Regions from separate parts of the Streptomyces sp. AHU1 genome, predicted to be linked through region 3. Evidence: riboswitches for the same ligand, from Rfam matches in the RefSeq annotation. Region 3 holds a riboswitch; each other region holds the start of a gene.
The links. Region 3 has a riboswitch for thiamine pyrophosphate ahead of thiC (phosphomethylpyrimidine synthase ThiC). Riboswitches for the same ligand answer to the same signal wherever they lie in the genome.

Region 1 (10,283 bases), 1.9 Mb from region 3:
AGCGATCACTTTCAGTGAAGCTAGTTAACTAGATTAGGGCTAGTGGACTAGATTTTCCATATGCCTGAGCAGCCGCCCTATCTCCGCATCGCCGACGAACTCCGGCGCCGGATCGCGGAGCACGTATGGGAGCCGGGTGACCGTCTGCCCTCCCGCACCCAGATCGGCCAGGAGTGCGGCGTGGGCGAGAACGTGGTCCGCCGGGCGCAGGAGCTGTTGATCTCCCAGGGGTTGCTGGAGGGACGCGCCGGATCCGGCACCTACGTCGCCGAGCCCCGGCAGCGGGTGCGGGTGGTCCGGTCGGCGGCGCGGGAGCGGCGCGACGGGTCACCGTTCCGGGCAGACATGCGAGACATCGGCAGGGCGGGGGACTGGGAGAGCCGGACCGACGCCAAGGTGCCGGCGCCCGCCGACATCGCCGCGCGGCTCGGGATCGACGAGGGTGAGCTGTGCGTCCGGACGACGTACGAGTTCCTGGCCGACGGCAGGCCGGTGCAGCTCTCGACGAGCTGGGAGCCGTACGACCTCACCGCAGGCACGCTCGTCGTCCTCCCCGAGGGAGGGCCGCACGCCGGAGCCGGTGTCGTGAACCGCATGGCCGCGATCGGTGTCACCATCAGCCACGCCGTGGAGCAGCCGGAGCCGCGGACGGCGACCGCCGAAGAGGCGTCGCTGCTCGGCATCCAGAAGGCCGCGCTGGTCACGCACATCCGGCGGACGTACTACAGCGACGACGGACGGCCCGTCGAGACGGCGGACATCGTGGTGCCCGTCGCTCACTGCGAGATCGTCTACGAGATTCCGATCAATCGTTGATCGTTGATCGTTGATTGTCGGTGGAGGCGGGGCGTCGCGGGTGTCGATGCCCCTCGTCCGTCCCCGACTCTTCCCTGCCCTCGTTCGTAGCTGGTCAGGGGTCCCGTCCAAGATCATTCCTGGGCCGTCCCTGGGCCGTGCGAGGTCGACGGAAGCTGACAGAGGCCGCCCAGGGGTGACCGTCCCTACCCCTCTCTGGCCTGGGGCCCCGCGGATGATCTGCGACACTGGAAGGGTTATGCCTGCACCCGGAGAACTCACCTTTGTCGCGCCGCGCGGAGCCAAGAAGCCGCCGCGGCACCTCGCCGATCTCACGCCCGCCGAGCGCAAAGAGGCGGTTGCCGCGATCGGTGAGAAGCCGTTTCGTGCCAAGCAGCTCTCGCAGCACTACTTCGCCCGGTACGCGCACGACCCCGCCCAGTGGACGGACATCCCGGCCGCCTCGCGCGGCAAGCTCCAGGAAGCGCTGCTTCCCGAGCTGATGACGGTCGTGCGGCACCTGTCGACCGACCAGGACACCACCCGCAAGACCCTGTGGCGGCTCTTCGACGGCACGCTCGTCGAGTCCGTGCTGATGCGTTACCCGGACCGGGTGACCATGTGCATCAGCTCGCAGGCGGGCTGCGGGATGAACTGCCCGTTCTGCGCCACCGGACAGGCCGGCCTCGACCGGAACCTGTCGACCGGCGAGATCGTGCACCAGATCGTCGACGGCATGCGGGCGCTGCGTGACGGCGAGATCCCCGGCGGGCCGGCGCGGCTCAGCAACATCGTCTTCATGGGGATGGGCGAGCCGCTCGCCAACTACAAGCGGGTGGTCGGGGCGATCCGGGCCCTGACCGACCCCGAGCCGGACGGGCTGGGGCTGTCGCAGCGCGGTATCACCGTCTCGACGGTCGGCCTCGTTCCCGCGATCAACCGCTTCGCGGACGAGGGCTTCAAGTGCCGGCTCGCGATCTCCCTGCACGCCCCGGACGACGAGCTGCGCGACACCCTCGTCCCCGTGAACACGCGGTGGAAGGTGCGCGAGGTGCTGGACGCCGGCTGGGGATACGCGGACCGGTCCGGGCGCAGGCTGTCCATCGAGTACGCGCTCATCCGCGACATCAACGACCAGGCGTGGCGTGGTGACCGGCTCGGGCGGATGCTCAAGGGCAAGCCCGTGCACGTCAACCTCATCCCGCTGAACCCGACCCCGGGCTCGAAGTGGACCGCGTCGCGGCCCGAGGACGAGAAGGCGTTCGTCGAGGCGATCGCGGCCCACGGCGTCACGGTGACCGTCCGGGACACCCGGGGCCAGGAGATCGACGGAGCGTGCGGCCAGCTCGCCGCGACCGAGCGGTAGTCTGAGTCGAGTCGGCCCGTCCGGTAGTCCGACATCATCATGGTCGGACGACTCCGTCGTCCGGCATCTCCACCGTCCGACATCTTCATATTCCGACAGGGGAGCGCCACAGCGCTGAGAGTGCGGGACAGACCGCAGACCCTCTGAACCTTGCCCAGGTCATTCTGGGTAGGAAGTTCGGTCGTTACTCAAGCTGTTGCGCCCTGCCCGGGAACCGTCAGAGGTCCCGGGCGGGGCCGCGTCTCTTCCTGGTCACCCAGGAGGAATCAGTGATCACCAACATCAGCGGCGGCAGACGGCTCGCGGTCATGGCCGCCGGGCTCGGTCTCGTCGCGCTGCCCGTGCTGACCGCGTGCAGTTCGTCCGAAGCCTCCGGCTCGGGCGGATCCAAGACGGTCACGCTCGTCAGCCATGACTCGTTCGTCGTGTCGAAGAGCGTGCTCAAGGACTTCGAGAAGCAGTCCGGGTACAAGGTCCGCGTCCTCAAGGACGGCGACGCCGGGCAGGCGGTGAACAAGGCGATCCTGACCAAGGACAACCCGCAGGGCGACGTGTTCTTCGGCGTCGACAACACCCTGCTCTCCCGCGCGCTCGACAACGGACTGTTCCAGCCGTACGAGGCGAAGGGAGCGGACCTGGTCCTGCCCGAGTACCGGATCGACCAGGACAAGCACCGGGTCACGCCCATCGACTCCGGCGACATCTGCGTCAACTACGACAAGGCGTACTTCAGCGAGCACAAGCTGAAGCCGCCGCAGTCCTTCGACGACCTGGTCGATCCCGCGTACAAGAACCTCCTCGTCACCGAGAACGCCGCCACGTCCTCGCCGGGCCTCGGCTTCCTGCTCGGCTCCGCCGCCCACTACGGCGACAAGGGCTGGGAGGACTACTGGAAGAAGCTCAAGGCCAACGGGGTCAAGGTCGTCGACGGCTGGGAGCAGGCGTACAACGAGGAGTTCTCGGGGTCCGCGGGCGGCAAGAAGGCCAAGGCCGACCGGCCGCTCGTCGTCTCGTACGCCTCCTCGCCGCCCGCCGAGGTCATCTACGCCGACCCGAAGCCCGCCACGGCCCCGACCGGGGTCGCGACCGGCACCTGCTTCCGCCAGGTGGAGTACGCGGGGCTGCTCAGCCACGCCGGGAACGCCAAGGGCGGCAAGGCGCTCCTCGACTTCATGATCGGCAAGGAGTTCCAGGACGACATGCCGCTCAGCATGTTCGTCTACCCGGTGCGCGAGGCCGCGCAGGTGCCGCCGGAGTTCACGCGGTACGGTCCGCCGGCCAAGGATCCCGAGACCCTGGCGCCCGCGAAGATCGCCGCCGACCGCGACCAGTGGGTCAAGTCGTGGACATCGCTCGTACTGAAGTAGCGGACGGACCGGCGCGGACCGGCGGACCGGGCGGAGCCGCCGGGCGGGCCGGTGCCGGCCGGGCTCCGCGCCGGGCCCGTCGGCAGGACGCGGCGCGGTTCGCCCTGATGGCGGGGCCCGTCGCGTTCTTCGCGGTGTTCTTCGCCTATCCGGTCGCGGCCATCGTCTCGCGCGGGCTCCACGGGGACGGCGGCTGGCAGCTCGGCCGGATCTGGGACGTCGCGACCCGGTCCGACATCCGGCACGTGCTGTGGTTCACCACCTGGCAGGCGCTCGCCTCGACGGCGCTCACGCTGCTGGTCGCGCTCCCCGGCGCGTACGTCTTCGCGCGCTTCGACTTCCGGGGCAAACAGGTCCTGCGAGCCGTGGTGACGGTGCCCTTCGTGCTGCCGACCGTGGTCGTCGGCACGGCGTTCCTCGCGCTGGTCGGCCGGGGCGGGCTGCTCGACGAGCTGTGGGGCCTGCGCCTGGACACCACGGTGTGGGCGATCCTGCTCGCGCACGTCTTCTTCAACTACGCGGTCGTCGTACGGACCGTCGGCGGGCTCTGGTCGCAGCTCGACCCGCGCCAGGAGGAGGCCGCGCGCATGCTCGGCGCCTCGCGCCTCGCGGCCTGGCGCAGGGTGACGCTGCCCGCGCTCGGCCCCGCCGTGGCCGCCGCCGCCCTCATGGTCTTCCTCTTCACCTTCACCTCGTTCGGTGTGGTGCAGATCCTCGGCGGTCCCACCTTCTCGACCCTGGAGGTCGAGATCTACCGGCAGACCTCCGAGATCTTCGACCTCACCACGGCCGCGGTGCTGACGATCGTCCAGTTCACGGCGGTCGGCGCGATCCTCGCCGTGCACGCGGCGACCGTACGCCGGCGGGAGACCGCCCTGCGCCTGGTCGCCCCGGGCACCACCGCGCACCGGCCGCGCGGTGCCGCGCAACGGTCGCTCCTCGCGGGCGTGCTGGTGAGCATCGCCGTCCTGCTCGTGCTGCCGCTCGCGGTCCTCGTCCAGCGGTCCTTCGACGCCCCGGGACTCGGCTACTACCGGGCGCTGGCCGACGACGACGGAGGCGTCTTCCTCGTCGCCCCGATCGAGGCGGTCGGCAACTCGCTGGAGTACGCGCTCGCCGCCACCGCCATCGCGGTGCTGATCGGCGGCCTGGCCGCCGCCGCCCTCACCCGGCGGGCCGGCCGGCTGATGCGGGGCTTCGACGCGCTGCTGATGCTGCCGCTCGGCGTCTCCGCGGTGACCGTGGGCTTCGGGTTCCTCATCGCCCTGGACGAGCCGCCGCTCGATCTGCGCGCGAGCTGGATCCTGGTACCGCTGGCGCAGGCGCTGGTGGGCGTCCCCTTCGTCGTACGGACGATGCTGCCCGTGCTGCGCGCGGTGGACGGGCGGCTGCGGGAGGCCGCGGCCGTGCTCGGGGCCTCGCCCTGGCGGGTGTGGCGCGAGGTCGACCTGCCGATGGTGCGGCGGGCGCTGCTGATCGCCGCCGGGTTCGCCTTCGCCGTCTCCCTCGGGGAGTTCGGGGCGACCGTCTTCATCGCCCGGCCCGACAACCCGACGCTGCCGGTCGCCGTGGCCCGGCTGCTCGGGCGCGCCGGTGATCTCAACTACGGCCAGGCGATGGCCCTTTCGACGATCCTGATGGTGGTGTGCGCGGTGGCGCTGCTGCTGTTGGAGCGGGTACGGACCGACAGGACCGGGGAGTTCTAGATGCTGCTGAGCCTCGAGGGCGCGACCGTGCGCTTCGGCGGGCGGACCGTGCTCGACGCCGTCGACCTCGACGTCGCCGAGCACGAGACCGTGTGCGTGCTCGGGCCGAGCGGCAGCGGCAAGTCCACGCTGCTGCGGGCGGTGGCCGGACTGCAGCCGCTCGACGCGGGCCGGGTGGTGCTGGACGGACGGGACCAGGCGGCCGTCCCCGCGCACAAGCGGGGCGTCGGCCTGATGTTCCAGGACCACCAGCTCTTCCCACAGCGGGACGTGGGCGGCAACGTCGCCTTCGGACTGCGGATGCACGGCACGTCGAAGGACGGACAGGCCGCGCGGGTGGGGGAGCTGCTGGACCTCGTCGGTCTGCCCGGGGCCCGGGACCGCGCCGTCGCCTCGCTCTCCGGCGGCGAACAGCAGCGCGTGGCGCTGGCCCGCGCGCTGGCGCCGCGTCCCCGGCTGCTGATGCTCGACGAACCGCTCGGCCAGCTGGACCGCTCGCTGCGCGAACGGCTCGTCGTCGAACTCCGCCACCTCTTCGGTGAGTTGGGTACGACGGTGCTCGCCGTCACGCACGACCAGGGCGAGGCCTTCGCGCTCGCCGACCGGGTCGTGGTGATGCGCGACGGGCGGATCGCCCAGTCCGGTACGCCGCTCGAGGTCTGGCAGCGGCCCGCGGACGCCTTCGTGGCCCGTTTCCTCGGCTTCGACAACGTGGTCGAGGCGACGGTGAGCGGGACGGCGGCCGACACCCCGTGGGGCGAGGTCCCGGTGCCCGAGGGGGCGGCCCAGGGGCCCCGCACGCTCCTCGTGCGGCCCGCCGGCGTACGGCTCGTGGCCGCGGCGGACGGGCTGCGCTGCACGGTCGCCGCACGCACCTTCCGGGGCACGCACGTCGCGGTGCGGCTCCAGCCGGAGGGCGCGCCCCGCCTCGAGGCGGCGTGCGCGCTGCGGGACGCGCCGGAGCCCGGGGACGTGGTCGGGGTGCGGTTCGACGCCGCCGAGACCGTCGTCCTCGGGGCTCCCGCGGCGCAGCCCGCCGTGAAGGGCCCGGTGCCGGGGGCGGGCTGAGCGGAACGTCCGGACAGCCGTGTGGCCCGCCCCCTCGACGGGGGCGGGCCACACGGTCGTTCAGGAGGTGGTTCAGCTCGCCTTCGAGGCGCCACGACGGCGCATGCCGAAGAAGACCGCTCCGCCACCGACGAGGACGAACGCGCCGGCGATGCCGGCGATCATCGGGGTGTTGGAGTTCGCACCGGTCTCGGCGAGGTTGGACTCACCGGCGGCCGCGGACGGCTGGTTGTCGCCCGGGGTGGCCGGGGCGGCGCTGCTCTCCGACTCGGAGGGGCCGGCGGCCGGGGCCGAGGGGGCTTCCGAGGAGGCGGACTCCGACGGCTCGGGGCTCGCCGACGGGGACGGCGACTCCGACTTCGTGGAGCAGGCCTCGTCCTTCGTCACCAGGTTCGGAGAGATGTCCTTGTCCACGATGCCCGGGACGCTGACATGGATCCGGTACTCGGCCTTGGGGGCCCAGTCCTCCGAGAAGGAGATGGTGGCGCCGTCCTTCTTGCCGATGACCTTCTGGGCGTCTCCGACCTGGTGGTCGTCGGCGCCGTTACGCTCCAGGAAGACCGTGATGGTGGCTTCCTTGGCGGAGGGGTCGACGTCGGTCACCGTGATGATGCCCTTCCCGTTGCCGTCACAGGTGGCGGCGGCCGAGAAGTCCTTGATGCTGCAGGCGAGTGCGTTGCCGGCGACGCCGAGCGCGAGCGCGGCAGAGGCGGAGGCAACGCCGAGGATTCGCACGGAACGTGCGGTGCGTCGAGATATGGACACGATTGCCCTTCACAGGTTGCGCAACTGCGGGGGGTGTTGGGGGATTTGCTGTGAATCATTCCAGCAACAGGGCCCCCAGCGGTTTCACAGGTTTATAAGCGTGACCTAAGGGCTGTCAATGTGTATGCCCCGCCTCGCCATTGGCTTTGCCGAGTTGTTAACCTCCGAGGTGTTTGAGCGCCTGCGGAGCGTCATCGACCCCGTCGACGAGGGCGATCCGCGACTCCATCGCACGCTCCCGGGCCAGCGACTTGAGCAGTTCCCAGGCCGGGAACCTCTCGGTCCAGTGCGCACGGTCCACCAGGACCATGGGGGTGGGCTCGCCCCTGGACCCGTAGTAGTTGGGGGTCGCGTTGTCGAAGATCTCCTGGACGGTCCCGGCGGCGCCCGGCAGGAAGACGACCCCCGCGTTCGCGCGGGCCAGCAGTCCGTCCTCACGGGTCGCGTTGGCAAAGTACTTGGCGATGTGCGCGGCGAAGGCGTTCGGCGGTTCGTGGCCGTAGAACCAGGTGGGGACGCCGATCGAGGGGCCGCCCGAGGGCCAGCGCTCGCGCACCTCGAACGCGGCGCGGGCCCAGTCGGTGACGGACGGGGTGAACGACGGGACGGCGGCCAGCACGCGCAGCGCCTCGTCGAGCATGCCGTCGTCGAACGGGGCGGCGTACGCGCCGAGGTTCGCCGCCTCCATGGCGCCGGGGCCACCGCCGGTGGCGACCGTGAGTCCGGAGCGCGCGAGGGTGCGGCCGAGTCGCGCGGCTCCCGCGTAGGCCTCGGTGCCGCGTGCCGTGGCGTGGCCGCCCATCACCCCGACCACCCGTACGCCGACGAGGAGTTCGTCGAACGCGTCCGAGACGGAGTCGTCGTGGAGGGCGCGTATCGTCGAGGCGAATATGTCGCCGTCGGCCCTGGTCCGCCGGAACCAGTCGTACGCGCGGGCGTCGGGCGTCGACTCGTACCCGGCGTCGAGCGAGGCGAAGAGTTCGGCGGGGGAGTAGAGACGGCCCCGGTAGGGATCGAGGGGAAGGCCCGGCACGGGCGGGAAGACGAGGGCACCCGAGAGCCGGACCCGCGCGGCCGCCTCGGGCTCCATCGGGCATCCGAGGAAGACGGCGTCCGTGGTGTCCACGGCGAGCAGGTCCCGCGTACGGCCCGTCAGATCGACCGCCTGGACGCGGAAACCGGCGAGAGAGCCGCCGGCCGAGACGACCTCGTCGAACTCGGCGAGGGATTCGATCTCACGGTCGTGGGAGGAGTGGAGAGGAGTCGGCAGCACGCGGCCATGCTAGGGGCTGCCGCCCGAGGTGCACCCGGTATCCGGGCCTTCCCGGAATCGCGACCCGGCCCGGGCCCGAGTCCCCGCCGAGACGGACGGACACCTACGCGCCGGCCCCCGCCCCCGACTCCGCACCCGCACTTGACCCTGACTCCGCGCCCGCGCCGGCGTCCGACCCTGACTCCGTGTCCGTGCCCGTGCCCGGCTCCGCGCCAGCGCCGGACCCTGACTCCGCGTCCGACCCGGACTCTGCACCCAGCCCTGGCTCCGCGCCGGGCTCCGCGCCAGCGCCCGACCCTGACTCCGTGCCCGACCCGGACTCTGCACCCAGCCCTGGCTCCGCGCCAGCGCCGGACCCTGACTCCGTGCCCGCGCCCGCGTCAGACCCCGACTGCGCACCCAGCCCTGGCTCCGCATCCGTGCCTGGCCCTGTGCCCGGTCCGGTTCTGGCCCTGCGGCAGGTCCAGTTCCAGCCCTGCGGGCGGTTCGGTTCGGTCCGTGTTCGGGGTGGTGGTTCGTGCGGGGGGCCGCGATGGCCGGGGCGGGGAACCGGAGTGCGGTGATCCGGGGAGTTGCCGCGTCAGCCGGGTTCGGGTGGTGCGTGGGTGACGCTCCGGCAGGTGTCTCGTGGTGCGGAGGGGCGGGGCCGGGGCTCTCGGGCAGACCCGCCGGGGCCGGTGCGCGGACCCCTGTACCGCGCACCGGCCCCGGAACACCGCCCGGTCCGCGAGGGGTTCAGCCCTGGACCGCCGCCGGGTCCATCCACATGACCTCCCAGGTGTGCCCGTCCAGGTCGTCGAAGGCGCGGCCGTACATGAAGCCCTGGTCCTGTGCCTCGCCGGTCCCCGAGCCGCCCGCCGCGATGGCGGCGTCGACCAGCTCGTCGACCTTCTCGCGGCTCTCGGCGCTCAGACACAGCAGCACCTCGCTGGTCCTCGTCGCGTCCGCGATCTCCTTCTTGGTGAAGTCCGCGTAGCGCTGCCTGCTGAGCAGCATCGCGACGATCGTGTCGCTGATCACCACACAGGCACAGTCGTCGGTGGAGAACTGGGGGTTGATCGTGTAGCCGAGCTCCGTGAAGAACTGCCTCGAGGCGGCGACGTCGGACACGGGCAGGTTCACGAAGATCATCTGCTGGTACATACGAGGTTCTCCCGTCGGTGTTGTGCCGTTCGCAGGGGTAGACCGGGGACCCGCGCGGAAGTCATCGCCCGGCACGGATTTTTTCCCGGCGGATCGCGCCGAGCGCCCGGCGGACCGCTCAGCTGATCAGGGGAAGCGCGGCCAGTTCGGCGACCGCCCAGGTCAGCGGGGCGAACACGGCGAACAGCGCCCCGGCGCGCAGGGCCGCGGCACCGCGCAGCAGCATGGCGGGCGCCCCCAGCCGCAGCAGGGCGGCCGTGGTGTCGGCGCGGGCCTGCCGTGCCTCGACGGCGGCGGTCGCCAGCGTCAGCAGCGTGCACCCGGCGACCAGCAGGGCGCCGAGGGTGGTCAGCGGACCGAACGCGGGCCGGGCGCCGGTGTACAGAGCCGTCATGGCGAACCCGCCCGACGCCACCGCGCACACCACCCCCAGCGGCCGCCCGATGCGCCGTGCCTCCGCCTGGAGCGCCCGCCCGGCCAGCAGGCGCAGCGCGCCCGGACGTACGGCCTGGAGCAGCCATCCGCACAGATACGTGATCGCGGGCCCGGCGAGGGCCAGACCGACCGCCGTCAGCACCCAACCGAGCAGCACCCCGGCCGGACCGCCGACGAATCCGCCGGGCAGCGCGAGCGCGGGCGAGGGGCCCGAACGGCTCGCGTACGTCTCCACGGCCAGCCCCGCCGCCAGCGTGGCCGCGCCCCAGGGGAGCCCGTCGGGGCAGGACTGCGGGGGCGCCGGCCGACGGGAGCCGGCGTCGGCGGTCCGGTGCCGGTCCGGGCCCCAGGGCACGGCCGAGCCC
Region 2 (10,283 bases), 3.6 Mb from region 3:
GGTACTGGGCCCGCACCGCCTCCTCGGACAGCTCCCAGGCCCCCTGCACGCCCACGGAGTTCTGCGCGGTCACGGCGGTGAGCACGCTCATCCCGTGGGCGCCCAGCGCGAGCATGGTCTTCAGGTCGGCCTGGATCCCTGCGCCTCCGCCGGAATCGGATCCGGCGATCGTCAGGACACGGGGCGGTACGGTCATGAGGGGTTCCTCTCGGGTACGGCTTCGGGCCGGGGCCCGCGACCGGCGGATCGACGGGCGGCGGCCCTCAGGCGCGGCGGCGCAGCCGCAGCGGGGCGTAGAGGGCGAGGGCGACGAGGAACGCCACGTAGTAGGAGAGATCGGCGCCGTGCAGCGCGTCGGCCACCGGACCGACGTACAGGCTCGTGTCCATGAACGGCACGGCCGCGCCGAACGCCGCGACGAAGGCCACCAGCGACGGCCGTCCGGAGCGCGGACGTGCCGTCTCGGCGGAGACGTCGACCGGGGCGCCCGCGCGCTCCCGCCCCCAGGCGATCCAGTCGACGACGACGATCGCGACGAACCCGGGGATCCAACAGCCCACGAACAGCAGCACGTTCTGGAAGCGCGCCGTGGTGTCGGCGGCGTGCATCCACAGCACCAGCGGGAAGCCGAGCGCGGCGGCCAGGGCGGCCGCCACCGGGCGCGGTATCCGGACCCCCAGGGTCTGCAGGGCCAGCGAACCGCTGTAGTCGTTCATCGCGTTGCTGCACACCGCGGCGAGCGCCACGGCCAGCAGCCCGAACGCGCCCGCGGCGCCGCCGCCCAGCAGCGTGTCCACGCCCGCCGCCGTCTGGTCGGTCAGCACCGACGCGCCCCACAGCCCGAGGACCTGCACCGCGACGAAGGACGCGACGAGCCCGAGCAGGGTGCACCAGAACATCCGGGGGCGGGACGTCGTGCGCGGCAGGTAGCGGCTGAAGTCACCGGCGTACGGCGCCCAGGACAGCGACAGGCTCAGCGCGATGGTGCTGGTGAGCACGAACGCCCCCGCGCGGTCGGCGCCGGTCGCGGACCCGGTCGTCGCGGGGTGGACCCCGTCGAGCATCCGCCAGGCGATCACCGCGAAGGCCACGGCGAGCACGAACGTCATGACGATCTGCAGACGGTGGATCGCTTCGTAGCCGAGCACGCCCAGGGCCCCCTGGGCCGCCATCATCACCAGCACGCCGAGCCAGAACGGCCAGCCGCACAGCCGCGCCAGCGCGTCCCCGCCGAACAGGCCGATCAACGCGTCCCAGGCGACCGAGGACAGCCACTGGAGCATCCCGGGCAGCACCACCGAGCGGCCGAACGCGAGCCGCGCGAGCGGGAGTTGACCGGTGCCGGTGAGGCCGCCCCAGGTGCTGAGATAGGCGGTGGGCAGTGCGCCGAGCACGGTTCCGAGGACCACCGCCGCGAGAGCGGTGGTGAAGTCCAGGCCCAGCGCGATGCCGATGGTGCCGGTGAACACGCCCGTCATCGTCAGGTTCGGGGCGAACCACACGGTGAACAGGCGCCCGGCCCCGCCGTACCGGTTGGTCTCGGGGACCGGCTCGATGCCGTGCCCCTCCACCCGCAGGTCGCCGGGTGCGGCGGGCATCCGTCCGTCGAAGACGGCGGGCCGGCTGTCGGCGGGCAGCCCGCCGGGAACATGCGCCAATGGCATGGAAGACATCCCTCCGCCAGTACGAACTGGTTCAGGTTCGACGGGTGTGATCTCAGCCCTCGGACGGGCACCCCGTGTCCGGTACGACGCACACCCTAACCGCTCCCGGGGACCGGCCGGGAGCGGGTCCCGCCGCCGGAACCCGTGCCCGGCCCCCGGCCGGACCGTTTCACAGCGCGGCGGGTGCCGCCCCTCGGTACTGTCGGAAGTGATCGCCGCTCGCTCTTTGCCCCCGGGTTCCCGGACCCCGGCGGCCGGGCGGAAGGAGGCAGGGTGCCGTGACCGTGATCTCCCTGAAGTCCGCGCAGGTGCGGGAAGGACTCGCCCTCCCGTACGCCGACGCCGGCTACCCCGGTGGCACACCGGTCGTCTTCGTGCACGGTCTGGCCGACTCCTGGTGGTCCTTCGAACCCCTCCTGAGGCGCCTTCCGGCGTCCCTGCACGGTTACGCGCCCACTCAGCGCGGGCACGGCGACGCCGGCCGGCCCCCGGAGGGCTACACCCCCGACGACTTCGCCGCGGACCTGGTGGCCTTCTTGGACGTGGTCGGCATCTCCCGGGCCGTCCTGGTCGGGGCGTCCAGCGGCGGCGTACCGGCGCGCATCGTCGCCGGCAGCCACCCCGACCGCATCGCGGGTCTGGTGCTGCTCGGCGTCCCCGGCACCCTCGCGGACAAACCGGCTGTCACCAGGGTGGTGAAGGCCGTGGAAACCCTGTCCGATCCCGTGCCCCGCGCGTTCGTCGAGGACTTCCTGGCCGGCACGGTGGCCCGCCCGATCGCCCGGGGCTTCGTCGAGACCATGATCGAGGAGAACCTCAAACTCCCCGCGTACGTCTGGAAGGACACCGTCCGCGGTCTCCTCGACACCGATCTGCGCGCGACCCTCGCGGGCATCCTGGTGCCCACCCTCGTCGTCTGGGGCGAACAGGACGAGTTCCTGCCCCGTGAGGACCAGCGGACCATCCTGGACGCCGTCCACGGCGCCGACTTCCTCGCCTATCCGGGGACCGGTCACTGCGTCCACTGGGAACAGCCCGAACGTGTGGTCGCCGACCTCACCGCGTTCGTCACGCGGATCGAGCACCCCGGGACGCGGTACGGCGCCGTCTGACCCCGCCCGGCGGGTGAACGGCGCTTCCACCGAAGCGAGTCGGACGGAATCCCCCGATTCCCGCGGTTGACGTGATCCCTGCCGCGATGCCTCCGGCCACCCGCCTTCGCATGGCATGCTCATGCTTCCCACAGGAAGGGAACACGTGCCATGAGACCGAGCCGACGCTCCCTGTTCGCCGCCACCGCCGTACTGGGATCCGCTCTTGCCGTCCCCGCACCCGCCGAAGCCGCCGAAGTCCCCGCCACCGGGGCCTATTACGTCCAGAGCGCCGTCACCGGACTGAACGCCGCCGACAGCGCGGGCGCGATCGTCCAGCACAACCCCAAGGGCAACGAGGACCACCAGCAGTGGACCCTGCGCCAGAACGGCTCCTCGTTCGTGCTCGAGAGCGCCGACACGGCGGGCAGTTGTCTGGGCCGCTCGGGCGACCAGGCCCGGACCGTCGCCTGTACGAGCGCGGACGCCGCGTGGGAGGTGACACCGAGCGGCACCGAACAGTACGCGCTCAAAAACCCCGGAACGAACAGGTACTTGACCGTCGCCGACAAATCCGCGGGCTCCAACTACCCGGCCCAGCTGGCGATCGGCTCGCCCGGCGCCCTCGCCTCCTGGTACCTCACCCCGGTCGTGCCCGCGACCCGGCCGATGCCGCCCCAGGACCAGCGAACCCTGGACCAGGTCACGTTCCTCACCGCCCACAACGCCTACGCGAACGGCGTGGACGGCGGATTCGCCCCGCCCTTCGTCAACTTCTTCCCGAATCAGAACCGCGGCATCAACCAGCAACTCGCGGACGGTGTACGGGGCTTCATGCTCGACCTGCACCAGACGCCCGACGGTGCGATCCTCTGCCACAACAGCTGCACCCTCGTCAGCAGGCCGGTCGCGCTCTGGGTCGACCTCCAGCGCATGGTCGACTTCCTGAAGCAGCACCCCGACCAGTTCGTCACCGTCTTCCTGGAGGACTACGTCGACCCGGGTGTCCTGCGCTCCGAACTCGCCCGCGTGAACGGCCTGTCCGACGTCCTCTACCGTCCCGACCGGACCGGCGTGCGCGAGAACGGCTGGCCGAAGCTCGCCGACCTGACCGCCGCCGGACAGCGCCTGCTCGTCTTCACCGACCACAGCCGTGCGTCCGACGAGTCCGCCGGACTGACCCGGGACAGCTTCGGCGTCATGTACCAGCGTGAGTGGACGGTCGAGAACTACTGGTCCATGGGTTCGGGGCTCGGCTCCTCCGACTGGTCCTGCTACAGCCGCTGGTACGGCGCGGACACGAACGTGCCGCTCACCCGCACCGAGCCGGGCTTCCGCCCCCTCTTCGTCATGAACCACTTCCGCGACGCCACCATCGCCGGGACCGTCGGCACGGACAACACCAAACTCGCCGACCGGGCCCGCCGCTTCTGCGAGCCGGCCGCCCGCAAGAAGCCCAACTACCTCGCCGTCGACCGCTACGACCTGGGCGACCCCGCCTCCGCGGTGAACACCCTGAACACGTACGTGTATCCGTAACCGGACGGGACCGCGAGCCCCGCCCGGCCGTTCCCCCTCGGGTGCGACCGGGCGGGGCTCACGTGCGTGCCGGGACGCCGAGGGCGCGTGTCGGTGCCGTACGGCAGGATCCCCGTCCACAGACGTGGGAGGGGATCGCCATGGGGATCGGATACAAGACGTCCTGGCTGGCCGTGCCGGGTGCCGGCAGCGGGGAGGTCGCCGACGCGCTCGGGTTGGCCGGACGGGTGGCGATGGACTGGGAGGCGGGGACCGAAGCGGCGTACACGCGGGGCGTCTTCGTGGCGTCCCCCGTGGACGGCTGGACCCTGGCGCACGGCCGGATCCACCTCGACGACGGGCGCGACGGCGACGGCCCCGCCATCCTGTCCTGGCTCGGGACGCTCGGCGGGCGCTTCGGCGACCTCCAGTACTTCAGCACCGACCGCATCGGCGAGCACCACGCCTGGGCGAGAGTGGAGGCCGGCCGAGTCGTCCGGGCCTACTGCTACGACGGCTGCACCGGCGACGTGCCCATGCGGCTCGGCGAGCCCACCGGGATCGAGCGCCGGCTCGGTGTCGGACAAAGGGGGCTGGAGGAGTGCCGGGAGGACTGGAGCGATGCCGAATGGGACGACTGGCACGCCGGCATGCCGAACGAGCAGCACGTCATGGCCATCGCCCGGGACTGGGGAATCTGCCCCCTCGACATCCCGGAGGGCGCGCACGTGGACGACGGCGTCCACGGGTTTCCGCCGGGTGTGGATCACGTGTCCTAGGCCCTGTCGTCACATTCCCGTCGTCGCCCGAAGGGCGGCCCTGCGGCGTCGTGGGGGTCCCCCCTGCTCGAGCGAAGCCGAGAGCTCGGGGGAGCGTGCTCTGGGGGCACCCCCTGCTCGAAGAGCTAGGGGGAGTGCCGGGCGTCGCGGGGCAGGCGGGAATTTGACGACAGGGCCTAGGATCCCGGGATGAGCGACGGGCTTCTCCACCTCACGGTCCTGGGCTGTGCGACGCCGTATCCGAGCGCGGAGAATCCGTGCTCCGGCTATCTGGTGTCGAGCGGGGACACCCGTGTCTGGGTGGACGCCGGGAGCGGGACGCTCGGTCCGCTCCAGCGCCATGTGCGGCTGGACGAACTCGACGCGATCTGGATCTCGCACCTGCACGCCGATCACAGCGCGGACCTGCTCACCGCGTACTACGGCGCGCTGTACTCGGACATCCGTCTCGCGGCGCCGATCCCCCTCTACGGTCCGCCCGGAATCGCCGACCGGCTGGCCGGCTTCCTCACCAACACCCCGGTCCGCAGCCCGATCGAATCCGCCTTCGCGGTCACCGAGCTGTACGACGGGCACCGGACGGCCGTCGGCTCGCTCCGGCTGACCAGCAGGGCGGTGTCGCACGGCATTCCGGCCTTCGCCGTGCGCATCGAGGCGGCGGGCGGTTCGCTGGTGTACTCCGGGGACACGGCGCCGTGCCCGAGCCTCACGGAACTGGCCGGGGGATGCGACGTCCTGTTGTGCGAGGCCGAGAGCGCGGAGGCACCGGCCGAGGGCGAACAGGTGCACCACACGCCCGAGGACGCCGGTGACACGGCCGCCGCGGCCGGGGCGGGCCGGCTGGTCGTCACGCACGTCGGCCGCTTCCTCACCCCGCGGCAAGCGGTGACGCGCGCCGCGACCCGGTTCGACGGCCCCGTCGACCACGCCGCTCCCGGCGCCACCTTCTCGATCGGCTAGACGGAGGCTCCGCGGCGCGGCATGCCGCTCCGCCCTGCGGTCCCATCATTCGCGAGGCGAGTCGTGGCGCTCCTCCGCCGTGGGGCTCGGGCCGGGACGGGGCGCTGTCGTCGAGGAGTGGACCCGGGGGAAGAACCGCGCGAGGACGTACAGGAGCAGGCTCAGCCAGCAGACGGCGAACAGCCAGCCGCCCACGACATCGGAGAACCAGTGGACGCCCAGGTAGACGCGGGACAGGCCGACGAGCACGGCCCAGCCGCCGATGAGCAGGACGAGGGCCCTCCTGGACTGCGGGGCGCGGGCGAGCACCGCGAGGACCAGCACTCCGGCGGCGACGGCGGAGGTGGTGGTGTGACCGGACGGGAACGACCAGCCCGAGGCCCGGGTGGCCCAGTCCTCCACGGGGGGCCGGGGGCGGGCGATCAGCGACATCACGGCGAACCGGACGGTCTGCGCGACGGCCAGGACGCACACGCAGACGGTGACGGCGCGCACCCGCTGCCGTGCCGTCCGTCCGAGGAGGAGGCCGGCCACGACGACCAGCGCGTACGGGACGGCCCCCGTGCCGGTGTACGTCACGCCGCGCGCCAGGGCGAGCGCCTCGTCCGGGCGGTGCGCCGACGACCAGGAGGCGAGCGCCGAGTCGACGGACAGGGGAGCCCCTCCATGACCGGTCACCACCAGCGCCAGCAGCACGAAGGCGACCAGGCTCCCCGCCGCGACCGCCGCGGCGACGGCGCCGGTGTTCGCGCGCCTCATGGCCGCGCCGGGGCGGCGACGGCCTCGCGCGCGGGCGTGACGCCCGGAGCGGCGGACATGGATGTGGCCCCTTTCCACGGCGGGCGCGCACGCGGCGGGACACCTCGTCCGGGCCCGTCTCCCTCGCCGGATTCGTCTACACAATTGTAGACGATCGACGGCCGGGGTCGTTCCCGGATCACCGCGGGAGGTCCGGCCTCCCGCCAGCCTGCAAGGTGCGACGCCCCGCCGCCCGGCGAGGACCGGCGCCCCGCCCGCCCCGCAGGCCTCGGTGCCGCGCCGCCCGGGAGGGGTTCGGCGTCCCGCCGCCCGGCGGGAGGCCCGCGGCGAGCCGTCCCGCCGCCCGGCCGAGGGCGCGGCCCCGGCCGCCGTCGACGGGAGCCCTCCTGGCGTCCGACAGGGAATGCCGTACCCTGCGTGTTACGTATAACCCTGGAGAGGCCCGATGAGACGCATCGCCCTGGTCACCCTCGTCGTCGACGACTACGACGAGGCCGTCCGCCACTACACCGAAGCCCTCGGCTTCCGCCTCGTCGAGGACACCCCGAGGCCCGACGGCTCCCGCTGGGTCGTCGTCGAGCCGGGCACGGAGGCCGGTGGAACCGGGCTGCTGCTCGCCCGGGCCAAGGACGAGGCGCAGCGCGGCCGGATCGGCGACCAGACCGGCGGACGGGTCGGCTTCTTCCTGTACACCGACGACTTCGCCCGCGACCACGCCCGGATGAGCGCCGCGGGCGTGACCTTCCTGGAGGAGCCGCGCCACGAGCCCTACGGCTCGGTCGCCGTCTTCCAGGACCTGTACGGCAACCGCTGGGACCTGCTCCAGCCCGCGGACTGACCCGGTCTCCCGCACCCCGCGCACTCTCCCGCTCTCCCGCACCCTCCCGCTCCGAACGACCTGCCGAGGAACACCGCACATGACCGCTCCCCGCATCGACATCGACACCATCCGCCGCCTGCCCAAGGCGGTCCTGCACGACCACCTCGACGGAGGTCTCCGCCCGGCCACCCTGGTCGAGCTCGCGGAGACCGTCGGCCACACCCTGCCCACCACGGACCCGGGGGAACTGGCCGCCTGGTACTACGAGGCCGCCAACTCCGGCGACCTGGTGCGCTACATAGCCACCTTCGAGCACACCCTCGCCGTGATGCAGTCCAGGGAGGGCCTGCTGCGCACGGCCGAGGAGTACGTCCTCGACCTCGCCGAGGACGGTGTCGTCTACGGCGAGGTGCGGTACGCGCCCGAGCTCATGGTCAACGGCGGGCTGACCCTGCCCGAGGTCGTCGAGGCCGTCCAGGAGGGCCTCGCCGCCGGTATGGCCAAGGCGGCCGCCGCGGGCACCCCGGTGCGCGTCGGCACCCTGCTGTGCGGCATGCGGATGTTCGACCGGACCCGGGAGACCGCCGACCTCGCGGTGGCGTTCCGGGACGCCGGAGTCGTCGGCTTCGACATCGCGGGCGCCGAGGACGGCTTCCCGCCCGCCGACCACCTGGACGCCTTCGAGCACCTGCGCCGCGAGAGCGTCCCGTTCACCATCCACGCCGGCGAGGCCCACGGTCTGCCCAGCATCCACCAGGCGCTCCAGGTCTGCGGCGCCCAGCGCATCGGCCACGGCGTCCGCATCACCGAGGACATCGTGGACGGCAAGCTCGGCCGCCTCGCGGGCTGGGTGCGCGACCGCCGCATCGCCCTGGAGATGTGCCCGACCTCCAACCTCCAGACCGGTGCGGCGACCTCCATCGCCGAGCACCCCATCACCGCCCTGCGCGACCTGGGCTTCCGCGTCACCCTCAACACCGACAACCGGCTGGTGTCGGGGACGACGATGACCCGGGAGATGTCGCTGCTCGTCGAGGAGGCGGGCTGGGGCGTCGAGGACCTGCGGACCGTCACGGTGAACGCTCTCAAGAGCGCGTTCATCCCCTTCGACGAGCGCAAGGCCCTCATCGAGGACGTCGTGCTCCCCGGCTACGACATCTGAGTCCGGCCGAGGCGTCCGGGACCGGCCACGGCACCCGGGACCGGCAGCGGCATCCGGGACCGGCTACGGACCCTGGACCAGCCCGCGTACGTAGGCGGCCTGTCCGACGTGCTGGAGATCGTCGGACAGGACGCTGACCAGGCGCACGCCCAGGGTGACCGGCGGGTCCCAGCGCTCGTCCACGACCCGCTCGAAGTCGTGGGCGGCCAGCCCGCCGATGTAGTCGAGGGTCCGTTCGTGGACGGCGTCGTGGTAGCCGAGCAGCAGGTCGCCCGATTCCACCCGGACCCGGGCGACCTGCGCGGACGTGTGCCCGTACCCGGTGTCGCCCCGGGGCAGGTCGAGCGCGAAGCGCTCCGCCCAGTCCCCGGTGAGCCACACCTGCTCCGTCCCGGCCGCGTCCGCGACGTGGTCGTCCTGGATCCGGGTGAGGTGCCAGACCAGCCAGGAGACCGAGTTGGCCCCCTCGCCGGGGCGGGCGTCGAGGACCTCCGGCGCGAGGCCGCCGACGGCCGCGTGGACTTCTTCCCGGACGCGGCCGAAACCGTCGATGAGGATGTCCTTCGCAAGCATGGGACCACCATCGCGCATCGCGTCCGTCCCTGCGTCCGGAACCACGGGTCCGCAGGCGGCTCAGGTGCCGTCCCGGGAGGCGTCGAGCAGCGTCATCAGGGCACGCGCGGCCGGACTCGTGGCCTCCGCCGGCGGCAGCATCGCGACCGTCTCGTACGACCCCTCCGAGACGCCCTTGAAGGGCAGCGAGGTCAGATCGCGGGCCTCCGGCTTGCGGCCGAAGTGGCGCGGCACGACGGCGATCCCGAGACCCTCGTGGACGAGTTCCAGGAGGCTGTGGACGTCGTTGACCTCCAGGGCCACCGTCCGCCGCACACCCGCCGCCGCGAACGCCGCGTCGGTGGTGCGCCGCGGCCCCCAGTCGGGGTGGAAGTCGACGAAGGCCTCGTCGCCCAGCTCCTCGGGCGTGGCCACGGCGGCCGCCGCGAGGGCGTGCTCCGGGTGGCAGAGCACGGTCATCGGCTCGCTGGCCAGCGGGACCGACCGCAGGTGCTCGGAGTCGGCACGGGTCCGCACGGCGAAGGCCAGGTCGAGACGGCCCGCGGCGACCTCCTCCGCCAGCGCCTCGGAGCCCGCCTGGCGCAGCCGGATCTCCACGTCCGGATGCCGCCGCCGGAACGCGGCGAGGAGCGTGGCGCAGTGCACGCCGGCGATGCACTGTTCGGTGCCGAGGGAAAGAGTGCCGCGCAGCACCCCCTGCACGGCGGCCACGGCGTCGTGCGCCGAACGCACCTGGGCGAGTATCCGCTCCGCCTCGACGAGCAGGGCGCGACCCGCCTCCGTGAGGGTGACCCGGCGGGTCGTGCGGACGAAGAGCGGGGCCTGGAGCTCCCGCTCCAGCGCGCGGATCGAGGACGAGAGGCCCGACTGCGACACCATCAGCCGTTCCGCCGCCCGGGTGAAGTGCCGGTCCTCGGCGACGGCGACGAAGTGCTGGAGATGACGCAGTTCCATGAG
Region 3 (10,283 bases):
CACGTACCTCGCCGGGGCAGCCGCCCCTCTCGCACACTCCGTCGGCTCCGCCCAGGGAGCCGGCGCCGGCCCGGACCGCGGCGGTGGAGGCACCCGCTCGGCGCACCGCGCCGGCGGACGGGCTCACCGGGCGCACCGGACCGCCGGTGACGCGCACGTCGTCCTCGCCGGGCGCGGGGACGGCACGGCCGGCCCGCATCCCCTCCGCGGGGCCCGAAGCCGCTCCCCTGGACTCTCACACCACCACTTTGATCGGCTCGGTCCAGCGCGCGATGCGTCTGCTGGAGGCCGTCGCCTCGCGTGAGCAGGGCGCCCCCGCCAAACAGCTCGCCCGGGAGGCGGGACTGGCGTTGCCGACCGCCTACCACCTGCTGCGCACTCTGGTCCACGAGGGCTATCTCCGGCGTGACAGAGGGCTGTTCTTCCTCGGCGAGGCCGTCGAGCGGTTGAGCGGCAGCGGAGCCCGGCAGAAACGTCGCAGCACGATGAGGGACACGCTCGCGCACTGGCGCGACACGATCGACGCGCCCGTGTACTACGCGGTCTACCGCGAGGGTGAGATCGAGGTCATGTGCGTCGCCGACGCTCCGGCGAACCCCGCGGTCGAGGAGTGGGCCGACTTCCGTGAGACCGGGCACGCCCACGCGCTCGGCCAGTGTCTGCTGGCCCAACTGGACGAACGGTCCCGGCGTGACCACCTCGACCGCCACCCGGTGCAGCCGATCACTCCGTACACGGTGCGTGACGAGGACCGTCTGCTGCGACGCCTGGAACGAGCGGGGCGGATGGAACCGGTGATCGAGCGGCAGGAGTACGCGCTGGGCACGGTCTGCGCCGCCGTCCCGGTCACCGCGGGCAGTTCGGCCGCGGCCGTGGCCTTCTCCCTCCCGTCCCACCAGGCCGACCGGCTGATGCCCGCGGCACGGAAGCTGCAGAGCGAGGTCGGCGGGCTGCTGGGAACACTCACCCTCTCTATCAGTATCTGAAAAATCACTCCTTGTGATGTGGCATACACATTGAGCAAGATTTCCAGCAGTGTCAGGTGGGACGACTCCTGGCCAGTCGACGGCAAACGACGGGGTAGGCGATGCGCGAGTCGGTGCAGGCAGAGGTCATGATGAGCTTCCTCGTGTCCGAGGAGCTGTCCTTCCGCATTCCTGTCGAGCTGCGGTACGAGACCTGTGATCCGTACGCCGTGCGATTGACCTTCCACTTGCCCGGTGACGCGCCTGTGACCTGGGTTTTCGGGCGGGAACTGCTGATCGACGGGGTGGGCGGGCCCTGTGGTGACGGCGATGTGCACATCGCTCCGGCCGATCCGGAGGCACTCGGCGAGGTGCTGATCCGGCTTCAGGTCGGTGGCGATCACGCGCTGTTCAGGTCCGGGACCGCGCCGCTCGTCGCGTTCCTCGACCGGACGGACCGGCTCGTGCCGCTCGGGCAGGAACGCTCCCTCGAGGGCTTCGACACGTCCCTCGACGCGGTGCTCGACCGCATCCTCACGGAGGAGCAGAGCGCGGGCTGAAGCCCCGCCCGCCCGGAGCGGAGTAACGCTTCCTCACTAGGGGCGCCACAGCAGGATGGTTTCAGCGTTTCGAGGAACGGCTCAGTGCTTGCGGCGACGGCCCCTGCCGCTCCGTGCAGGCGTCCTGGCAGCCGCGGGCTGCGCGGGGACGGCCACGCCGCCTTCGCGGTCCGCGGCGACCACGAGGGCGGCCAGCGCGGTCGTCACCGGTACGGCGGCGACCAGACCGATCGATCCGACCAGCGTGCGCACGATCTCCTCGGCGACCAGTTCGCTGTTGGCGACGGTGTCCACACTGCTCTGCGCGATCGAGAAGAGCAGCAGCAGCGGCAGCGCGGCGCCCGCGTAGGCCAGGACGAGCGTGTTGACGACGGACGCGATGTGATCGCGGCCGATACGGATGCCCGCGCGGTACAGGCCGCGCCAGCCCATCGTGGGGTTCGCCTCGTGCAGTTCCCAGACCGCGGACGTCTGCGTCACCGTCACGTCGTCCAGGACACCGAGCGAACCGATGATGACGCCGGCCAGCAACAGGCCGCTCATGTCGATGGACGGGTACAGACCGTGGATCAGGCCGGTGCTGTCGTCGGTGTTGCCGGTCAGCACGGCCCAGTCGATGAAGACCGAGCCGAGCAGGCCGATCAGCACCAGGGAGAGCAGGGTGCCGACCACCGCCACGGAGGTCCGGGCCGACAGGCCGTGGCACATGTAGAGAGCGATCAGCATGATCGCGCTGGATCCTACGACGGCCACGAGCAGCGGGTCGGAGCCCTGCAGGATCGCGGGCAGGATGAAGAAGTTGAGGATCAGGAAGCTGATGGCCAGGGCGACCAGCGCCATGACGCCGCGCATCCTGCCGATCACCACGACGACCACCGCGAAAATCACGGCGAGCAGCGTCAGGGGCAGTTTCCGGTTCGCGTCCGTGACCGAGTACTGGAGCTCCTTGGGGGCGGAGGGCTCGTACGCGACGACGACCTTCTCGCCCTGGTGCAGCTGCCGTGACTGATCTGGCTGAACGATCTCGGTGAACGTGCGGCCCTTGTCCTTTCCGGTGTCGATCCGGACCGTCGCCTTCTTGCATTCCCCCGCCGCCCGGCGCTGGGCGGCGGAATCCCCGGCGGCGGAGGCGCCGTCCGCCGGAGCCCCCGAGGAGGCGTTCACGGACTTGCAGTCCACCTGGTCGATCTTCGTGACCGTCGCCTGCTGGGTCTGCCGGTCGAAGCCGACACCGGTGCGCTCGTGGGCGGGCGCGCCGCCGGGCCACAGCACCACGAGACCCACCGCCACCGCGGCCGCGAAGGGGATCAGTACCGTGGCGATGACCTTGCGCAGCTGCTTGGAGACCGGCGCGGCGGGACCGTGGCTGTGGGAATGCCCGTGTCCGCTGCTCGCAGGCGTGCTGTGCCCCCGGCCGGGACCCGGACCGTGTTCGTCGTCGGAGCCCTGGTGGCCACCGCCCGGTCCGTGTTCATGCCTGTGCCCGGCGTCGGGACCGTGCCCATGGTGGCCGTCGGAGCCGGGACGGCGCGGTGGCTCGGACGGAGGGAACGGGTGCTGCCGGGTCGTTGTCACCGCCCGATCATCGCAAGAACGTCAAGGGCCCTCTGTTCACCGCGCCAGACATGACGCTAGCGTGGAGGCACCTTTGCACACGCGGGAGCTCGGAGCACCGGGCTGAGAGGGCGCTGACCTCCGTCTTCGCGATGTTTCACATGAAACATCGACGATCGGAAGCCGCTGCGTCGACCGCTGAACCTGTTACCGGGTAATGCCGGCGTAGGGAGTAGGTCTCATGACCGACAAGGATGTACGCACGCCTGCCTCCGGCCGGACGGACGGGGCTTCCCCGCCGTCCCCGGACGGCGGGGACAAGCAGTCCATCGGCTGGCACAAGGCATACATCGGGGGCACACGCCCCGATCTGCGGGTGCCGGTTCGCCAGGTGCACCTCACCAACGGGCAGTCCGTGACGTTGTACGACACCTCCGGCCCGTACACCGATCCGGCCGTCGACACCGATGTGCGCAGGGGGCTGGCGCCGCTGCGTGAGAGCTGGATCATCGCCCGGGGAGACACCGAGGAGTACGCGGGCCGTCCCGTCCGTCCCGAGGACGACGGGATCAAGCACACGTCCCCGCGCGGAGGGCTGCGCAATCTCGACGCGGTCTTCCCCGGCCGGCCGCGGCAGCCGCGCCGGGGGCGTCCCGGGCAGGCGGTCACCCAGCTCGCCTACGCGCGACGCGGTGAGATCACGCCCGAGATGGAGTTCGTGGCGGTCCGGGAGAACGTCGACCCCGAGGTCGTACGGGAGGAGATCGCCGCGGGCCGGGCTGTGCTGCCCGCGAACGTCAACCATCCGGAGATCGAGCCGATGATCATCGGCAAGCGGTTCCTGGTGAAGGTCAACGCCAACATCGGCAATTCCGCGGTCACTTCCTCCATCGAGGAGGAGGTGGAGAAGATGACCTGGGCGACCCGCTGGGGCGCCGACACGGTCATGGACCTGTCCACCGGCCGCAACATCCACACCACGCGTGAATGGGTGCTGCGCAACTCCCCCGTGCCTATCGGCACGGTGCCGCTCTATCAGGCCCTGGAGAAGGTCGACGGCCGTGCCGAGGAGCTGACCTGGGAGATCTACAAGGACACCGTCATCGAGCAGGCCGAGCAGGGCGTGGACTACATGACGGTCCACGCGGGCGTGCGCCTGGCGTACGTGCCGCTCACCGCGAACCGCAAGACCGGCATCGTCTCCCGCGGCGGCTCGATCATGGCGGCCTGGTGCCTCGCCCACCACAAGGAGTCGTTCCTGTACGAGAACTTCGAGGAACTCTGCGAGATCCTCGCCGCGTACGACGTGACCTATTCGCTCGGCGACGGGCTGCGGCCGGGTTCCATCGCGGACGCCAACGACGCCGCACAGTTCGCGGAGTTGAGGACGCTCGGGGAACTCAACGCGGTCGCGAAGCGTTTTCAGGTACAGACGATGATCGAAGGCCCGGGACACATCCCGATGCACAAGATCAAGGAGAACATCGACCTTCAGCAGGAGATCTGTGATGAAGCTCCGTTCTATACCCTCGGCCCGCTGACGACGGACGTCGCGCCGGCGTACGACCACATCACCTCCGGCATCGGTGCCGCGATGATCGCCTGGTGGGGCACGGCCATGCTCTGCTACGTCACGCCCAAGGAGCACTTGGGCCTGCCCGATCGTGACGATGTCAAGACCGGCGTCATCACCTACAAGATCGCCGCCCACGCAGCCGACCTCGCCAAGGGGCACCCAGGTGCGCAGGAATGGGATGACGCGCTCTCCGACGCCCGCTTCGAGTTCCGGTGGGAGGACCAGTTCAACCTGGCCCTCGATCCGGACACGGCGCGGGAGTTCCACGACCAGACGCTGCCGGCCGAGCCCGCCAAGACGGCCCACTTCTGCTCCATGTGCGGTCCGAAGTTCTGCTCGATGAAGATCAGCCAGAACATCAACGAGCGGTTCGGCGGCGAGGTGGCCGACGGCGCCTCCGCCGAGGAGATCTCCGAGGGCATGCTCCAGAAGTCCCGGGAGTTCGCGGAAGCGGGCAACCGCGTGTATCTGCCGTTGGCCGACTGATCCACCGCACGGGGGCGCGGTCCGGGGCGGACACCCGGACCGCGCCCCCGGCACGGTCACGACGTGACGTCCTGCGGGTACCAGCGCAGTTCGACGGTGTTGCCGTCCGGGTCCTGGACGTAGACCGAGATGGCGTCGCCCCGCGCGCCGTAGCGCTCCACGGGACCCTCGAGCACGGTGAAGGATCCCGAGGCGATGACCTGGTCCCAGTCCAGCGGCTCCACGGTGAGGCAGATGTGGTCGACGTTGGACCCCTCAGGGGCGTGGGCGACCAGGTCGATGATGGTCTCCGAGGTGACCCGCACCGACGGGAACGGGGCTTGGCCGCGCCGCCATTCGGCGACGCGTACGGGTTCCAGGCCGAGGAGTCCGGTGTAGAAGCCGAGGGACCGTTCGATGTCCTCGACGTTGAGGACCAAGTGGTCGAAGGCCTTCACGCGCACGGTGGTCATGTCGTCTCCAGGGCGACGGCGTGGCGGTGCCACGCGCTGAACAGGGCGGGGGATCTCGTCGGCACGGCCGGGTTCGGTTCCTCCCGCGGCCGGATGGACGCCTTCTACGATCCGCCTCGCGGCGGACGCCATCAAGACATGATTGCTGCACGACCGTTGAGCTAGATTTAACGACGGGGGTTTCATGCTGGAACGGCTGGAGATCGAGACGTTTCTGACGCTGGCCGAGGAACTGCACTTCGGCCGTACCGCCGCGCGGCTGCAGATCACGACCGGGCGGGTCAGCCAGGTGATCAAGGCACTGGAGCGCAGAGTCGGCGGTTTGCTGTTCGAACGCACCAGCCGTTCCGTGCGGCTCACCCCGATCGGCCGGAGGCTGGCGGACGATCTGGCGCCCTTGGTCGCGGGAATGGAAGAAGCGCTGCGCAGGGCGACCGACGCCGGCAAGGGGGTCACCGGAGAGCTGCGGGCCGCTTTCCTCGGTGAGTGGACGGCGCCCGCACTCCTCAGAGCGGTCGCACGGTTCGGCGAGCGGCACCCCGACTGCCGGGTCGACGTGCGGGAGGTACAGCTGTCCAACTCCCGGGCGAGTCTGCTGGACGGGTCGGTCGACGTGCTGCTCGCCTCGTTCCCCTTCGACGGAATGGCCTGCGGGCCCGCTCTGCTGCGGGAGGGACGGGTACTGGCCGTCGCGGCGGATCATCCGCTGGCCGGCGAGGAGCGGCTGTCCGTCGAGGTCCTCGCGGAACACCCTGTGGTGCAGTACCCACAGGTGACCTCGACGGGGTTCAAGCAGGACCGCACACCGGACCGCACCCCCTCGGGCCGACCCGTTCCGAAGGGCCCGGTCGGCGGCTCGTTCTCCGAGATGCTGACCCTGGTCGCCATGGGCCGGGGCGTCCTCCCGGTCGGTGAGCACTCGCGGCAGTACTACCCCCGGCCCGATGTCGCCTACGTACCCCTTCACGACGCGCAACCGATCGAACGGGGACTGGTGTGGATGAAGGGAAACACCACCGAACGGCTGCGCGAGTTCGTACGGGCGGCGACGGACGCGGTCGGCTCTTTCCACTCGCAGGCGTATCCGCCGGATCAACCGGCGGTTTCTCCAGGAAGACTGGACGTATGACACCGACATCGATGAGCAAGGGCGCCAATCTTCCCGTCGACGCGCAGCAGGTGCGGGTCGTGCTCGGCTGGTCCGGAGGCCCCGGCGCGCCGGACGCCGATGCCTCGGCCCTGCTGCTCCGTGCGGACGGGCGGGTGCGCGACGACGGTGACTTCGTCTTCTACAACCAGCCCGAACACGCCTCCGGTGCCGTGCGTCACCTGGGGAAGCGGCGGGAGGGCGAGAGGACGACGGACACCGTCGAGGTGGACCTGCGGACCCTGGAGCCGGAGATCCAGCGGGTGGTCCTGGGCGCCTCCGCAGACGGGGGAACCTTCGGCCGTCTGTCGGATCTGCGACTGAGGCTGCTCGACGCCGGAACCGGTGAGGAACTGGCGTTCTTCGAGATGGAGGCGACGACGGAGACGGCGTTCATCGGAGGCGAGCTGTACCTGCGGGGCGGTCGATGGAAGTTCCGCGCGGTGGGCCAGGGATACGACTCCGGGCTCGCCGGTCTGGCCACCGACTTCGGGATCAGCGTGGACGAGGAGCCGGGTACCTCCGGGAGCACGGACACGAGGAGCACGGCCGCAGGGGCCACCTCGCCGGCACCGGCACCGGTACCCCCGCCGGCCCCCGCGCCCCCGACCGCGTCCGTACCCCCGGCACCCCCGTCGGCACCGGCACCCCAGTGGGCGCCCACGCCCCCGCCGGTTCCGGGCCCCCCGCCCGCGCCCGTCCCTCCGGCGCCACCCGTGCCCCCGGCCTTCGGAGCGGCTCCTCGTCTCGTCAAGGGCGAGGAGCGGCTGCCCCTGGACATGCGCAAGCGGCTCTCCCTGCGCAAGGAGCAGGTGGCGGTCAGTCTGCGCAAGCACGGGGCGGTGGGCATCAGGGCCCGCGTCATCCTGGTGCTGGACGCTTCCGGTTCGATGTCGTTCCTGTACTCCAAGGGCGTCGTGGCCGACGTGGTGGAGCGGATGGCCGCGGTGGCGGCCCAGATGGACGACGACGGGGAGATGCAGGCGTGGACTTTCGCGTCGAACCCGGCCCGGCTGCCGGACCTCTCCCTGGGGGACCTGCCGGAGTGGCTGGAGCGGCATGTCCGGGTCGGTGAACTGACCCTGTTCCGGCGGAAGAAGCCGAAGAAGGGCCTGCTGCCGGGCCAGGTGGACATGCGGGCGGTCGGGATCCAGAACGAGGAGCAGAAGGTGATCGCCGAGGTCCGGGCGTACGTCCGCGAGCACCCGGCCGCCGATCCCACGCTGGTGCTCTTCTTCTCCGACGGGGGCGTCTACCGCAACAAGGAGATCGAGAAGGAGCTGCGGGAGGCGGTGGAGGAACCGGTCTTCTGGCAGTTCGTCGGACTGGGGCGCTCCAACTACGGCGTGCTGGAGCGGTTCGACACCCTGCCGGGCCGGCGCGTCGACAACGTCGGCTTCTTCGCGGTCGACGACATCGCCGACGTACCGGATCCGGAGCTCTACGACCGGTTGCTGTCCGAGTTCCCGGCGTGGACGAAGGAGGCACGGCGGCTGGGCATCGTCTGAGACGGCCCGAAGACGGCGGACGACGCCCGCACGACACCCCGGCGCCCGTTCGCAGGACCGGGCCGCACCGGCAGCGCGGTGTACGGGCCCGCGCATCCGCACGGGCCCTCCCGCCGTGAACCCGGCCGTCGGCCGGCCGGGTCACTCGGGCTGGTGTTCAGGCCCCCCGAAGTCCGGGCTGGTGAAGTCCGGGCTGGAGAAGCTCGGGCGCGGGCCGGCCGCGGGTCCGTCCTCGGGACTGCTGAACCCCGGTCGGCCGTAACCGAGGTGGGGTATGCGGCTGGGGGCCGGCGCGGGGCGGTCCAGCGCCACCGAGTCCGGGTCCGAGAGGGCCTCCCGGAGGAACGGCAGGATGCCGCGCTCCAGCAGGGCGTCACGCCAGGCCTCCTTGGCCCGGGTGACCTGCTCGGTCAGCTCGTCGCCCGCTCCGGCCCGCAGGGAGGACGAGCTGTTGCGCAGTGCGGTCAGCAGCAGTCCCGCCGCGGCGACCAGGATGGCGGCCGCCGTGACCGCACCGAAGACCCATCCGGTGGTCAGGAGGGTCTGGGTGATGGTCGGCTCGGGATCGAGCATCCTCAGGACGTAGCCCACGAGCAGGAATATCGCCGCGGCCGTCCCGGCGAGGACGGGGGCGAGGACCGCGACGACGGCGACCGCGCCGGCACCGGCGGTCTCGGTGACCTCCCCCACGGTGGTGGCGAGCCCCATCGCGGTGGTGCCCGGCTCCGCGGAGCCGGTCTCCTCGCTCATGACCGGGGCGGTCCGCACCGGGCGGCGCAGTTCGCTGCGGACCTTCACATAGTGCGCGTACTCGTCCGACGCGGCCGTCGTGATGAGGGCCGTGGCGTTGAGCGCCATGGTGCGCAGTTGTTCGAGATTGAGCCGCTGGCCGACAGCGGCGAGTTCCGGGCGGTGTGGTGCGGAGCGCAGCGCCTCATCGAGGATCCGCTCGTACTCCTGGCGGTCCTCGCTCAACAGGTGCTGCGGAACGCTGTTCATCTGCATCCCCCGATGCTCCGTAGGGCTGATGGCTCGCACGCTGACGAGCCGTTGGGCAGAAACGGAGGGGAGCCTGCTACGGATAAGCCGATGGTAGAGCGGTGACGGCACGCCGTGACAGGGGGTTTCCAGAAATTGGCCCCCCTGTCCGGAGCGGTCCGCCCGCCGGACGCCTGTCCGGTGAACGCTCAGATGTCCAGCGGAAGTTGTTGGACCAGCAGCTTTCCGGCCATGGTCACTCCGCCGTCCATCGCGATGGCCAGGCCGTCGGCGTAGACGTGCGGTCCTTCGATCACCGGACCCGCTCCGGCCTCGCCGTCCTCCGGGAGCACTTCGCCCAGCAGGTACGGGATGGGGCTGTGGCCGTGGACGACGCGCGTGCCGCCGTACGCGCCGAGCAGTTCGCGGACCGCCTCCGCGCCCTCGTCGCGGAAGGCGAAGCGCCGGGTGAACTTGCGGAAGAGGTCCCAGCAGTCCTCGGCGTCGTTGCGGGTGAGGGTTTCGCGGACGGTGTCGTTGACCGCTTCGATGGAGTCGCCGTAGTCGAGGTAGGCGGTGGTGTCGGAGTGCACCAGGAGGTGTCCGTCCACCAGTTCCATGGCGTCGAGGCGGGCCATCCACTGCAGGTGGTGGTCCTGGAGGCGGTCCATGTCCGTCTTCTGGCCGCCGTTGAGCAGCCAGGCGGCCTGGAAGGTGGCGGTGCCCGCGCCGGAGCTGACGGGGGTGTCGCCGAACCGCTTGGCACCGAGCAGCAGCAGCTCGTGGTTGCCCATGAGCGCCTTGCAGTAGCCGCCGGCCGCGGCCGCCTCGGCGGACAGCCGCATCACGAGATCGATCACGCCGATGCCGTCCGGGCCGCGGTCGGTGAAGTCGCCGAGGAACCACAGGCGCGAGGTGCCGGCCGACCAGCTGCCCGCGGCGTCGACCAGGCCCTTGGCCTGGAGCGCGGCGAGGAGCTGGTCGAGGTAGCCGTGCACGTCCCCGACGACGTACAGGGGGCCGGGCCCGGCGCCGGGGGCCGGGGCGGGCGCCCCCG

Region 1: another riboswitch for thiamine pyrophosphate. It lies ahead of ACICHK_RS28560 (thiamine ABC transporter substrate binding subunit); the one in region 3 lies ahead of thiC (phosphomethylpyrimidine synthase ThiC).
Region 2: another riboswitch for thiamine pyrophosphate. It lies ahead of ACICHK_RS35890 (purine-cytosine permease family protein); the one in region 3 lies ahead of thiC (phosphomethylpyrimidine synthase ThiC).

Annotation. Positions count from the first base shown of each region.
Region 1 is NZ_CP174283.1:6,383,436-6,393,718, forward strand. Features, by position in the region: gene ACICHK_RS28550 (GntR family transcriptional regulator) at 61-816, shown strand; gene rlmN (23S rRNA (adenine(2503)-C(2))-methyltransferase RlmN) at 1,055-2,161, shown strand; TPP riboswitch at 2,249-2,354, shown strand; gene ACICHK_RS28560 (thiamine ABC transporter substrate binding subunit) at 2,470-3,528, shown strand; gene ACICHK_RS28565 (ABC transporter permease) at 3,504-5,234, shown strand; gene ACICHK_RS28570 (ABC transporter ATP-binding protein) at 5,235-6,302, shown strand; gene ACICHK_RS28575 (LAETG motif-containing sortase-dependent surface protein) at 6,375-7,037, opposite strand; gene ACICHK_RS28580 (LOG family protein) at 7,225-8,337, opposite strand; gene ACICHK_RS28585 (VOC family protein) at 9,076-9,483, opposite strand; gene ACICHK_RS28590 (hypothetical protein) at 9,602-10,283, opposite strand, start outside.
Region 2 is NZ_CP174283.1:8,136,207-8,146,489, forward strand. Features, by position in the region: gene thiD (bifunctional hydroxymethylpyrimidine kinase/phosphomethylpyrimidine kinase) at 1-196, opposite strand, end outside; gene ACICHK_RS35890 (purine-cytosine permease family protein) at 264-1,664, opposite strand; TPP riboswitch at 1,656-1,749, opposite strand; gene ACICHK_RS35895 (alpha/beta fold hydrolase) at 1,943-2,776, shown strand; gene ACICHK_RS35900 (phospholipase) at 2,927-4,294, shown strand; gene ACICHK_RS35905 (hypothetical protein) at 4,435-5,052, shown strand; gene ACICHK_RS35910 (MBL fold metallo-hydrolase) at 5,242-6,012, shown strand; gene ACICHK_RS35915 (phosphatase PAP2 family protein) at 6,058-6,771, opposite strand; gene ACICHK_RS35920 (VOC family protein) at 7,217-7,609, shown strand; gene ACICHK_RS35925 (adenosine deaminase) at 7,689-8,753, shown strand; gene ACICHK_RS35930 (DinB family protein) at 8,817-9,326, opposite strand; gene ACICHK_RS35935 (LysR family transcriptional regulator) at 9,387-10,280, opposite strand.
Region 3 is NZ_CP174283.1:4,488,073-4,498,355, reverse strand. Features, by position in the region: gene ACICHK_RS20070 (IclR family transcriptional regulator) at 198-986, shown strand; gene ACICHK_RS20065 (SsgA family sporulation/cell division regulator) at 1,088-1,525, shown strand; gene ACICHK_RS20060 (YibE/F family protein) at 1,607-3,100, opposite strand; TPP riboswitch at 3,172-3,328, shown strand; gene thiC (phosphomethylpyrimidine synthase ThiC) at 3,321-5,141, shown strand; gene ACICHK_RS20050 (VOC family protein) at 5,198-5,593, opposite strand; gene ACICHK_RS20045 (LysR family transcriptional regulator) at 5,778-6,722, shown strand; gene ACICHK_RS20040 (VWA domain-containing protein) at 6,719-8,248, shown strand; gene ACICHK_RS20035 (hypothetical protein) at 8,390-9,253, opposite strand; gene ACICHK_RS20030 (metallophosphoesterase) at 9,436-10,283, opposite strand, start outside.